Regions from separate parts of the Erwinia tracheiphila genome, predicted to be linked through region 3. Evidence: predicted binding sites of a transcription regulator. Region 3 holds the regulator's gene; each other region holds the start of a gene.
The links. The regulator Fur, encoded in region 3, represses iron uptake genes when iron is present. The targets are predictions, from matches to a motif close to ATAATAATGAGAACNACTATCAA.
Positions count from the first base shown of each region.

Region 1 (4,289 bases), 820 kb from region 3:
CCCGGAGCTGATTTTAAGCACACCTGTTAAGGTTGATGGCAATATCCGTACCATTTCGTTTGTACAAAGAACTGACTCTCCAAATACCGACTGTTTTTTTGTGATTGACTATATCTGACAACCCTGATTAATAAAAATATTATCATTAAGTGGAATAAACAGTTTATTAAACGCTGTTTATTCTCCTCTTCAGGCTAAAGAGATTTTTTCCTTTTTAGCATTATCATCACGCTGCCCAGCACGCCAATGCACAGGAGTATCAGCGGCAGAACCATCAGAATGGTCATCAGCAGGTCTTCATGGCGCTTAATAAAGGGGACGTGGCTGATGGTGTAACCCAGTGTAATCAGAATGCCGACCCACAGCAGGCCGCTCAACCAGTTGAAAATCTGAAAGCGTGTGTTGTTGAGGCCAGAGATCCCCGCCATCGTGGGCAGGATGGTGCGAACAAAAGCGAGAAATCGCCCGACCAGCAGTGCCATCAACCCATGACGATGAAACAGGTTCCACGCTCTCTGGTGATATTGCACCGGTAAATGCAGCAGCCAGCTCTTTACCAGGCGCGTATTGCCTAACCAGCGGCCCTGCAAATAGCTCAACCAGTATCCCAGACTGGCGGCAAGCGTCAGAATGATAATGCTGGGCATAAAATCCATCGCACCTCTTGCGATCATTGCGCCTGCCAGTAACAGCAGACTGTCGCCGGGCAGGAAAGCAGCAGGTAACAGGCCATTTTCCAGTAGAAGCGTCATAAACATAATGCTATAAACAACATATATCACGTCTGGATTAGCCAGAGCGGCAAAATCCTGTCGCCAGAGCGCCTGAATAATCTCATGTAAAACAGCCATTTTTTATCCCATTAACTTCGTCAGACTGATGTTCTACTTAAAACCTTGCGGCTGCATCTTGTTTAATAATGTAGAAAACCGCTAAGGCGCAGCTTTTTAAATACTTAGCCAGGCCAGACGCTCAAATCCTGCGGCAAGATCGGCAATCAAATCATCCACATTTTCCAGCCCAATATGAACGCGTATCAGCGTGCCACTAAAATCGATGCTGCCCGCCGGACGGATTGCTGCAAGCTCGTCAGGCTGATTGGCAAGGATCAGCGATTCAAACCCGCCCCATGAATACGCCATGCTAAAGTGCTGAAAATGATCGAGATAAGCGGCCAGCTGTTGATCGTCCAGGCGCATCCTGAGCACAAAAGAAAACAGCCCGCTGCTGCCAGTAAAGTCGCGTTTCCAGAATTGATGACCACGGCATTGTGGTAAAGCAGGGTGGTTAACCACGGCCACTTCAGGTCTGTCAGACAGCCAGTTCGCGATTTGCAAAGCGCTTTCCTGATGCTGCCGAAGGCGTACAGCCAGCGTTCTCAGTCCGCGGCTGGCCATATAGGCGGTATCGGCATCGACCATTTGGCCCATCAGGTAAGAGTTTTCACGTAATTGTGGCCAGCAACGTTGGCTTGCTACAGCAGTGCCAATCATCGCGTCAGAATGTCCAATCAGGTATTTAGTTCCGGCCTGAACAGAAATATCAATGCCATACTTCAGTGCCGGAAACAAAATACCGGCTGCCCAGGTGTTATCCATGATGATGACTGCCTCAGGCGATTTACTGCGCACTGCTGCAACAATCGCGGGAATATCCTGAATTTCCATGGTGATGGACGCGGGCGATTCAAGAAACACTACGCGCGTCTCAGGCTGTACCTGTTGTGCGATTTCTGCGCCACTGCAATGGCTGAACCAGGTGGTTGAGACATTCATTTTACTTAAGATCTTGCTGCAAAAGTCCTGCGTTGGCTCATATACCGAACCCGCCATCAGCACGTTATCCCCTGCAGAGACAAATGCCAGAATGGCATTGGCCACTGCTGCGGCACCGCAGGGATAGAGCACGCAACCTGCGCCACCTTCCAACTCGGTCATTGCGTCCTGTAATGAAAAGTGAGTGAGCGTACCACGGCGACCGTAGAATAACTCGCCGTCAGCACGGCCTGCAGTGGCTCGTTTTTTATCGGCGACGGTGTCAAAAACCAGTGAGGAAGCGCGTTGAATGACGCTATTGACGGCCCCCTGGGTATAACGTTTGTTGCGTCCAGCCGTGATGAGCGCTGTTTCAATTTTTTTACTGTTCATGGTCACGATTTTTTGCTGTTAGCGATTTGTCTCTAACGTTAACACGGCAGACGAAAGCGTGAAATTCGCCAACGAGATAATTGATAAGATTTAGCAAAACGTTAATGCCAAATTTTACTGAAATTCTAAAATCGGTGGCTTTTGGCCAAATAGTAATGATAACCACTATCAATTAGAGATTAATTTGGTATGATTTGCGCAAGTTTTTATCCGTTCTTCGTTGGAGAGACAGCGTGACGAATGATTTGATGCAGACGGATCTCTCCGTCTGGGGCATGTACCATCATGCAGATATCGTGGTTAAAGTGGTAATGATTGGTCTGCTGCTGGCGTCGGTTGTGACCTGGACTATTTTTTTCAGCAAAAGTGCGGAAATGAGTTCGGCAAAGCGGCGCCTGAAGCGCGAACAGCTGGCCCTCGCCAGCGCCAGTTCTCTGCAGGAAGCGTCTGACACCTGTGAAGGCTTCTCTGCTAACAGTCAGACCCGCCAGTTGCTCAATGAAGCTGAAAATGAGCGCCTGCTGTCGCAAGGATCGGACGACAACGATGGCATCAAAGAGCGCACGGCTTTCCGACTGGAGCGTCGCGTGGCGTTTTTTGGGCGTCAGGCTGGGCGCGGCAATGGGTTTCTGGCGACCATTGGTGCCATTGCCCCCTTTGTTGGTCTGTTTGGTACAGTATGGGGCATCATGAACAGCTTTATTGGTATTGCCCAGACTCAGACCACTAACCTTGCGGTTGTTGCACCAGGTATCGCAGAAGCTTTGCTGGCAACGGCTATCGGGTTAGTTGCGGCAATACCTGCGGTTGTGATTTATAACGTTTTTACCCGTACTATCGGCAGCTACAAAGCGATGTTGGGCGATATTGCCGCTCAGGTTCTACTGCTTCAAAGCCGCGATCTGGACCTTGCTGCGAGCAATATGAGTCAGCGCGCTGCATCGACACAAAAATTGCGGGTGGGATAAGCACGATGGCCATGCGATTAAATGAAGATCCTGATAGCAACGGTGAGATGCACGAGATCAATGTGACGCCCTTTATCGACGTGATGTTGGTACTACTGATTATCTTTATGGTCGCTGCGCCGTTGGCAACAGTGGATGTGCGTGTCAACCTGCCTGCCTCGACCAGTGCACCTCAACCCCGCCCTGAGAAGCCTGTATATCTCTCCATCAAAGCAGATAAGCAGTTATTTATAGGCAATGATGAGGTTAATGCGGTATCACTTGTGGATAAGTTGGAGGCTGAAACTCACGGCGATAAAGACACCACCATTTTTTTCCAGGCCGATAAGTCAGTAGATTATGAAACGCTGATGGGCGTAATGGACAAGTTGCGCCAGGCCGGTTATCTGAAGATTGGTCTGGTGGGGATGGAAACCACTGCTAAATAAATGCCGCAGTGCTTTCACCGGGGGGCGATGTTGTCGTATCAGGTTTCAGGAGGCAACTTTCTGTTTTCAAAATGATTTATACCTGATGCTCATTTATTATTTAAACAACGATGTTACGAATTATCTTCCTGAATATATTGAAACAATTCCGTTAATTCACCTTATCGCAAACAATAAAAGACCACTCTACAGAGTGGTCTTTTATTGCTTACCTACTGAGAAATGTATTTCAGCAACAGCATTTTCCTGCTGTGATTTCTGGTTTACACCGCCGGTATCAGTTGATGCTTTGCCTGATACTGACGAACCAGCCTTTTGATGATCATCGTGCCTGCCAAACCACATACTGCGGCAAAAGTGAGCCACACTCCCGGCATTGCTTTATCACCAGTGGTATGAATCAGATAGCTGGAGATAGCTGGTGTAAAGCCACCAAAGAGCGCGGTTGCAAGGCTGTAAGCCAGAGAAAATCCGGTAGCACGAACTTCGGCTGGCATCACTTCTGCCAGATAAACCACCATTGCACCGTTATAGCTGGCATACAGGAAAGAGAGCCATAGCTCTGCAATCAACAGGTGATTAAAGCTCGGGGAGCCAACCAGCCAGTGCAGGACTGGCCAGACGGTGGCAATCATCAGCACGGTAAACAGAATCAGCAGGGGACGGCGTCCGTAGCGATCCGAAACCGCGCCCATAATAGGGAGCCAGATCAGATTCGACAGACCGACACAGAGCGTGACGAAAAA
Region 1 covers NZ_CP089932.1:869,044-873,332, forward strand. The annotation lists gene LU633_RS04430 (DedA family protein) at 195-851, opposite strand; gene metC (cystathionine beta-lyase) at 948-2,147, opposite strand; gene exbB (tol-pal system-associated acyl-CoA thioesterase) at 2,381-3,115, shown strand; gene exbD (TonB system transport protein ExbD) at 3,121-3,543, shown strand; gene tcuC (MFS transporter) at 3,807-4,289, opposite strand, start outside.
Region 1: a site for Fur is predicted at 2,297-2,319, ahead of exbB (tol-pal system-associated acyl-CoA thioesterase). Genes of this name have one in related genera too.

Region 2 (4,289 bases), 780 kb from region 3:
GCGCTGTTCGAACAGGCGAAGCAGCAGCTGCGCGCCGCATTGGAAAAAGAGTGTGGCACCTCGCTTGCTGAATGTGCTAAACCGCAGGGCGCTGGTGATCCCTATACCGCACCGCAAATGAAAGCTTTCTACCGATACACTATGACGTACCACCTGCCTCAGGAGAAAGTAACGGCCACACGAGTCGTGGTACCGGAAGATGCAGAGGTATTACTGGAAGGGCCGCTGCCACATCTGAGCGCCGCACAACGCCGTCAGCTGATGGTAAAGACCGCGCTCGCTGGGGGGTATCCTCTTTCCGGCAGCACGCCTGAGCAAAGCTTCTGGCAGCGTCTTGATCTTTCTGCAGCGGCCAGCGCCGCACATCACGGTAGCTGATACAACAGGCGGGGCGACCCGCCTTTTTCTTTCAGGACATTTGCTGACCCGCCATCCCGTGCCAATCGGCAGGTAGATGACTTGTCGGACCTGCGCCGGAATTATCCACGCGCTAAAAACATCGTCTGGCAGGATGTGGCCGTCCAACATAATGATGCCACTTTCCAGGTTACAGATGAACAATCACCCTGCTAAAGTGAAACACATTGTGGTCGGTGATAAATTCGCGGGCAGAACCTGTGTCTGTCTGCAACAATTAGCAGGGGTAAGCTTTATGACAGTGCAGTCGGTTTCTCTGGTGCGGTATCAGCCACGCTACCAGCCGGGTGTGGTGGCATTGATCCTGCCGATACAAAACGAAGAATTTTCTATTAATATCACTGCGTAATAGTGGATGTATATAATGGTTTTACCGGGAAATCACCAGCGATTTCTGGCTGGCACTGGCGGAAGATAACGTGGTGGGCTGCATTGGGCTGAAGGACACTGGCGAAAGGCAGGCGGCCCTGCGCAAGATTTTTGTTGCAGAAGGCTGGTGTGGCAGGGCAAAGGGGTTGCCGGTGCGTTGCTAACTGTGCTGCTAAAGCATGCAGCGCAACGGAAACTGGATAATATTTATCTCGGGACCACCAGTAAATTCCTGGCGGCGCACTGTTTCTATGAGAAGAACGGTTTTCAGGAAGTTGAACGAACCGCGTTACCCGAAACCTTTCCGGTGATGAGGGTGGACAGCAAGTTTTATCGTCTCGCCCTTAATGGGGAATAGCCCGAGTGCCGCTGACAGATCCGCGCCCTGCTGTTATGGTTGATGAGTCAGGTAAGTTACCTGTCAAAAACAGATTGACTGGCCAGAGGCTGCCCGGAAAAACAGACAAGGGCGGTCTCCCTGTTTGCTTAAGAAGATGTGGTTGAATTTATCTCTGGCGCAAAGAAAAGCGCAAAATCATTTCTCAGCTTACCGTAGTTTCGGCGGGGTAGGTTTCATGTGTTTTGAACGCGTAACAATAATGGCGAATGGGTGTTGTGATTGCTGCTCGCATTATTGTTACTGACGTACGCATCGCCAGATATATAAGCAGTATTGCTGTATTACTACTGCAGATGGTACGGTAACTTAATTGCAGTACTGCTAAACAACCGATTGGAACCAGACAGGTTTCAGCAGTGTCATGGTATTGACGCAAGAGTACAGAGCAAAGGAAACTGACGCCCCGGTGAGTCAGGGGATCTGCGGTGCCACGGGGAAGTTACAAGGGCGAAGCACTTCGCCCTTCAGACATCAGGCCTCTGTATGGTTATCGCTGCTCATTTTCATCAGGTCTTTATCCACGAAGAACAAGGCTTCACCGCTGTTGCCCACCAGCGCCAGTTTATCCAACACGGACTTAAACAGCTTCTCTTCTTCGTGCTGTTCAGCCACATACCATTGCAGGAAATTGAAAGTGGAATAATCCTGTGAGGTGATGGCAGCATGTGCCAGTTCATTAATTTTGCTGGTAATCAGTTTTTCGTGTTGGTAAGCCTGCTCCAGCATCTCGCTCAGTGAATTAAAGGTAATCGGCGGTGCCGCGATGGCACCGAGTACCGGCATAGCACCGGTATCACTCAGGTAGTTAAACAAGCGCTGCATGTGCTGCATTTCTTCCGTAGAATGCTCACGCATAAAAGCGGCTGCCCCTTCGAACCCTTTATCGGCACACCAGGCGCTCATCTGCAAATAGAGATTGGCAGAGAAGAATTCCAGATTTAACTGGTCGTTCAGGTTGGCAGTCATTTCGCTGGTTAGCATGGTGGCTCCATATATTCATGGTGAATTTTATTAATGCTGTATTTATATGCATTATGCACCTGTGATATAAAAATAAAAACCGTTAAATTCCGTTTTTTCTTTTATTTGATGTTAACTAATTGAATTATATCTATTTTTGCAACTCTGATTATTCCATTCTTTAAATGATTTTGATAACCATTATTATTAATACAGCTTTATTTGATACTATTTCCCCTTTATTCAGACAACTGAGAAATTATTTTTTTTTTCGGGTTCTGTTAAAAGTTGGAATAATAGTATATCTCTCTGGGAGACATTATTTTTTGTCATTCGTTCGTCTGAAAATAAATGTTGACCAACAGCATGCAGGTGAAGGTTTTTCACGTCGTTGTCATCCTGACACTAAACTGCGTCACCATGATAGTGGTAAGCGGCTTCTTTTTTACCCATCGAGGCAGGGTGGTTTTGCCGTGACCCGCATGACCGCAACCGATTATGCTGGATTACTCTGTTGTTGATGAGCGTGCGGTAGTGGGGGGCTTCTCCCGCCAGCGCATCAGCATACTGCCACAGCTACTCAGCGTCAGTAGCGCTACCACGCCGGGCCAGCTTGCATACTTCAGGATGGCACTGCCCAGCTGCCAGCTATTATGAAGCATTACTGCCAGCGTGGACCAAAAGGTGCTGAAGCCGACTGACAGCAGCGCCTGAGCCAGCGTTGCTCGCCGCAATGATGGGTAGTTACACCACAGATGATGCATTGATGCTAATAGCGTCGGATAGCGCATGCGGCTTACCGGTGGCATTTAAGGTAGCCTCAACCAGTGCAGCAGCGTGATGAAAGTCACCATCAGTGCGGCGGCAAACACGATCCGCCAGCCAAAATATTCCGCTACAACCCCGCTCAATACGACAGTAGCCGCATGCTTTTCCCGCATTCAGAACGTTTCCCAGTTACCTTCGTCTGTCACCTGCGGCTTTTCCGGTGAGGGAAGCAGACGCTTTGGCGCTGCAAGGGTGCTTTTAGCCTGCTCCGGAATGCTTTGCACCACCGCTGGCTGTTTTTCCTGTCCATCGGTTTTAAATGCGGCCACTGCCTGTGAAAGACGGCTGGCCTGCTCTTCCAGTGAAGCGGATGCTGCCGCAGATTCCTGCACCAGTGCGGCGTTTTGCTGAGTCACGCGGTCCATTTCGGTAACGGCCTGGCCAATTTGATCGATGCCGCGACTCTGCTCGTCGGAGGCGGAAGCAATCTCGCCCATAATATCGGTAACGCGCATGACGGCGGCAACAATATCGTGCATGGTTTCACCCGCGATACTGACCTGCTGCGATCCGGCATCCACACGGTTTACCGAGGCTTCAATCAGCGTTTTAATCTCTTTTGCTGCCTGTGCGCTGCGCTGGGCAAGATTACGTACTTCACCTGCAACCACTGCAAATCCGCGACCCTGCTCACCGGCACGTGCTGCCTCAACCGCCGCATTCAACGCGAGAATATTGGTCTGAAAGGCAATGCTGTCAATAACACTGATAATGTCGGCAATTTTTTGTGAACTGCTGGCAATCTCGCTCATAGTTTTTACTACGCCATCCACTACCTGGCCGCCCTTACCGGCGGTCTCTGAGGCGCTTTTCGCCAGTTGAGAAGCCTGACGGGCGTTTTCGGCGTTTTGTTTTACCGTTGAGGTCAGCTGCTCCATACTTGCTGCGGTTTGCTCCAGCGAGGCGCCCTGTTGTTCCGTTCTGGCGGAAAGATCGTTATTGCCATGAGAAATTTCGCTGGCTCCACTGTAAATCGCGCTGGCGCTTTCGCGGACACGGCTAACGGTATCTCGCAACGACTGCTGCATCGTGGCCAGATGGGCCGCCAGTTGGCCCATTTCGCTGCGACCTTCTACCTGCGATTTGCCACTAAGGTCGCCACCAGCAATCCCCTGAATATGATTTTTCACCTGCTTTAGTGGGGTAAGCAACACGGATTTAATGATGCCCCAGACGGCCAGTACCAGTATCGCTAGTATCAGTACCATAACTGTCAGCGTCCACAGCATATGGCTATAGCTTTCCTCATTTTGTGCCATCCCCGTCGCCTGCAAGGCTGCATTTTCCTCGCGCCATTGCGTATAGCTTGCTTCCA
Region 2 covers NZ_CP089932.1:900,693-904,981, forward strand. The annotation lists gene LU633_RS04575 (acid phosphatase) at 1-378, shown strand, start outside; gene LU633_RS04580 (hypothetical protein) at 554-766, shown strand; gene LU633_RS04585 (GNAT family N-acetyltransferase) at 914-1,144, shown strand; gene ftnA (non-heme ferritin) at 1,658-2,167, opposite strand; gene LU633_RS04595 (hypothetical protein) at 2,653-2,955, opposite strand; gene LU633_RS25720 (hypothetical protein) at 2,956-3,087, opposite strand; gene LU633_RS04600 (methyl-accepting chemotaxis protein) at 3,088-4,289, opposite strand, start outside.
Region 2: a site for Fur is predicted at 2,332-2,354, ahead of ftnA (non-heme ferritin). Genes of this name have one in related genera too.

Region 3 (4,289 bases):
GCTCATGTGGAGTTGCAGTGCAATTTATCTTATCGATATTCCAATTTTTATTACGAAACAGCTGGCGTTGCCCCGGCAAAGTGTCGGGCTGATGATGGGGTTGGCTGCCGCTATTGAAATTCCTGTGATGTTACTGGCCTGTCCCGCCTTTCTGGCAAATTCTTTGGGTCTGGCATGAAGAACAGGCACGGCTCGATAGCCGTTTCAGACGCGCGCTGGGCAAAGATAACTGTATGCTGGGTGAGATGGCGCTTGAGAAAGGGACTTTGCAGGTTAACTCATTGCTCAGGCTGTTAAATAAAGTAGTAGGTTATGACGGGCAGTTTTTAGGCCAGCTTTACCAGCAGGGTTACTACGCCACCTTGTCGGACTACTTCAGATTGTTAATCCTGATCGAATATGGTGCGTGTACATGGATGCAAATAACTTGCATTACAAACCGATAGGTTAATTTTACTAAGGTCAGAACTTCCGGCAATAAAGCATGTCCCCGGAGGAGGTAAAAATGCCGTATTCCTGAGCTGGCTGAACTGATCATGGCGATGAAGGATGAACCCGCTCTCAGAGAGATATTTAGATGCCTGAACGAAGCTTATGCAAGGCTGCGAAAGATGTGTCACAAAAAATAAGCCGTGGGAACGGGAGATATTCGCGCTCTTTTATCATTTGTGGTGTAAACACTGGAAAGTGACTTTTATCATTCATGATGAATTTTCTCAGCGCTATGCTGTATTTTCCTGGGGAGAAAAAGAGGAAATTCTTTTTGGTGTCAGTGGAATGTGACTGCTTGACGATATTATCAGTGGTGAATATTGCCCGTTATCGGAAAAGGAAATGCTAAGTTACCGGCAGAGCGTGAGCAGACTTGAAGAAATTGAATGGACGCTGAAAAAAACACTGGGACTGGCGGAGCTAACCGAAGTCTATAGCGTGTTGGAAGTCCCGCGCATCGCTTCTTCATTACAAATATGTTCAGATATTGAGCATTTTCATTATTACAACGTGCTGTCGGAGGATGCCTTGCGGGATAAAGTCAACGTGCTTTTCGGACGCTATTTCCTGGAAAAAATCGTATCAGCATTGCTGGTGGACACTTCTGGCAGCCTGTGGGTCAATGGCAGGATCAGGCAACGTGTGATTGTGGCCCGGGCGCTTCTCTCCCACCAATTATTTTCCCCCGGAGTGGAAAGTACCGACGATGTCCGCCAAAAAATTGTCCGTCTGATTTTTAGTGCCAGCTGTCTGGAGTATTGTTCAGTGGCTAATTCACAGCAGATTGACATTGTTTCACTTCAGCTAGCTCAAAGCATTGAGGCATGGTTGGATTTTATCACTTTAGTTTCTGACCGATGCGGTAACTTTGCTGGTTTTTTACTGCGGGTAGGGTGGGGGGAGTTTAAGCAGATAAAGGTTGAATCCCTTTATCGCCAGGAATGACACATACTCAACAGTGACTACGACAGTTTTGTCGAGAAAAACAGCCTTGAATCGGATTATTTTATTGCCACTCTGGCACTGGAACCGGCAGCACGGGGGAAAAGGCTATTTCAGGTTAATAATGCAAGAGGCGGAGTGACAGGCAAGCCGTCAGCATGCGCTCAGACTTACACTTTGAGTATGGGGAAGCAGTGATGCAGTTGTTTTATACAAAAAGTGGGGGGGGGAGGTAGCGAGTGCGGCTGCTGTGAACCTTGACAGCACATTTTCGCTGACAGACTTTATTTTCTTGCAAAAGAAATTGCCGTCCCCTGAAAAAAACCAGTGAAATTCACCGGTTTTTAATCTGGTCATGCGTTATTGATTGTCGTGAAGTGTTTCATCTTCACGACAATCACCCGTTTCGCAGTGGCCATAAAGATAAAGGCTGTGGTTGCTTAACTTGATGCCGTGACGTGAGGCAATATCTCGCTGGCGTGTTTCAATAGACTCATCGCTGAATTCGATAACTTTACCGCAGTCAAGGCATATCAGATGATCGTGATGCTGCTGCTGAGTCAGTTCAAAGACGGACTTTCCACCTTCAAAATTGTGTCGTGTCACGATGCCTGCATCATCAAACTGGTTGAGCACGCGGTAGACCGTTGCCAGTCCAATTTCTTCGCCCATATCTATCAGGCGCTTATATAAATCTTCCGCACTGACGTGATGGCACTCTGGTTCCTGAAGTACTTCCAGAATCTTTAGTCGTGGAAGCGTAACTTTCAGGCCTGCCTTCTTTAATGCGATGTTATTGTCAGTCATGCGGATATTGTCCTGTTACTTTGCTAATCACTAAGTGGCTGAAAAACCCTGAACATCGGCCCTGATTAACGAAGCAGTATAGAACCGATGTGCTGAAATGAAAACTGCTGGAAAGCCAGCCGCAGGGCACTCAGGGAGGTAAGAAAACGGCATTACATCCGGAAAAAGCATTGGCCCTGCATACGGAATTTACATTTCGAACTGACTCTCAGTTGTTGCTTACGGGCAACGTTGCTGACAGGTCGGGGTGGCTAATGGCGACATTGTACAGTGTCGCAGCTAAAAGTTAAAAAAATGTTCCTGCAGAGCTATAGAAAAAATCATTGCGCTGTCAGGCGATTAATTGCACCGTAATACACAGAATTAAGCATTGAGGATATCGTCGAGCTGCAACTCTTCGTAAATCTGCTTTACCCACTTTTCGGTGCGTTCATTTGTCAGTTCTGGCTGGCGGTCTTCATCAATGGCGAGGCCGAGAAAATGGGTGTCGTCTGCAAGCCCTTTCGATGCTTCAAAATGATAGCCTTCTGTTGGCCAATGTCCGACAATAACTGCGCCGTTTGGCTCAATGATGTCGCGAATGGTGCCCATCGCATCACAGAAATATTCAGCATAATCCTCCTGGTCACCACAGCCGAACAGCGCAACCAGTTTGCCATTGAAATCGATTTCTTGCAGTGTGGGGAAAAAATCATCCCAGTCACACTGTGCTTCGCCGTAATACCAGGTAGGGATGCCCAACAGCAATATATCAAAGGCTTCCAGATCTTCTTTGCTACTTTTAGCGATATCATGAACTTCGGCAACTTCTTTACCCAGCTGCTTCTGAATCATTTTTGCAATATTTTCCGTATTGCCAGTATCGCTGCCAAAGAAAATGCCTACGATTGCCATGCGTTTAAAACCTCTTAAAATTCAATGATTGAGATGCTGAACCTACAATATTAACGGTAATGATAACAGACCGTATCGGACTGATAAATGAGGAATGCTCCTGCATTTGTCGCTTTGTGCTCTTGTTTCCATTAAGCGATATTTCAGGCAGGGGACTTAGTGTTCTGCATTGTCGAGCTGGACCATAATCATTTCTTCGATCAGTTCACTACGGCTGATTTTACGCTCTTCTGCCAACCTGTTGAGCGCATCAACAGCATCACTGCTTATTTTTAGCTCCACACGGCGAAGTCCGCGCACTTTATCGCGTTTAAGCTGATTGCGTTTATTTATACGTAGCTGCTCACCACGTGCCAGCGGATTAGTTTTAGGACGACCAGGACGACGTTCATCTGCGAACAAATCGATAGTGGTGCGGTCCGTGTTTTCTTTAGCCATAGAATCGTGATACTGGAGGGCTGAAGTTCAGGTAGTTTGGACTGTTATGCTGTTCGAATCGCAATCCAACCAGCAAAATTTAAGCCGATAATCATACCCTGGCAAAACACATGACGACAATAATTTAGCTTTTTCAGCAACTATTTGTTTTTACTGTGCAAAAAAACGACGCATTGCACGAAGAACAGGCTCTGGTTTTTCAGCATGTACCCAGTGACCGGCCCCTGCAATGATATGAGCACGCGCTGTTGGAAATTGTTGCAGCAGCGTATCCCGATATTCATCAGCGAGATAGGGCGACAATTCTCCCCGTATAAAGAGTGCTGGCCCCTTCCAGGCTGGCAACAACTGCCAGCTAATCAAATTCTCATATTGCGCCTGTAAAACAGGGACATTGAAACGCCATCTGCCATCGTGAAAAGACTTAAGTAAAAATTGAATTATGCTTTCATCTTCAATTTCAATGCTGTCACGCATTATTATCGCGGCTTCGCTGCGTAATGCCGCAGATGACTGACTGACTGCATTAAGCGCTGTGAATATGGCATCGTGGTGGCGTTGTGTATACGCCACAGGTGCTATATCGATCACCACTAATTTTTTTACGCGATCGGGAGCGGCCGCGGTAACTGCCATGCCTATTTTTCCGCCCATTGAGTGGCCCACGATGTCGCACTCACCAATACCGAGGTTATCCAGTGTTTCCAAAACATCCC
Region 3 covers NZ_CP089932.1:1,684,434-1,688,722, forward strand. The annotation lists gene LU633_RS08865 (hypothetical protein) at 1-178, shown strand, start outside; gene LU633_RS08870 (hypothetical protein) at 856-1,437, shown strand; gene fur (ferric iron uptake transcriptional regulator) at 1,795-2,241, opposite strand; gene fldA (flavodoxin FldA) at 2,605-3,135, opposite strand; gene ybfE (LexA regulated protein) at 3,292-3,573, opposite strand; gene LU633_RS08890 (alpha/beta fold hydrolase) at 3,724-4,289, opposite strand, start outside.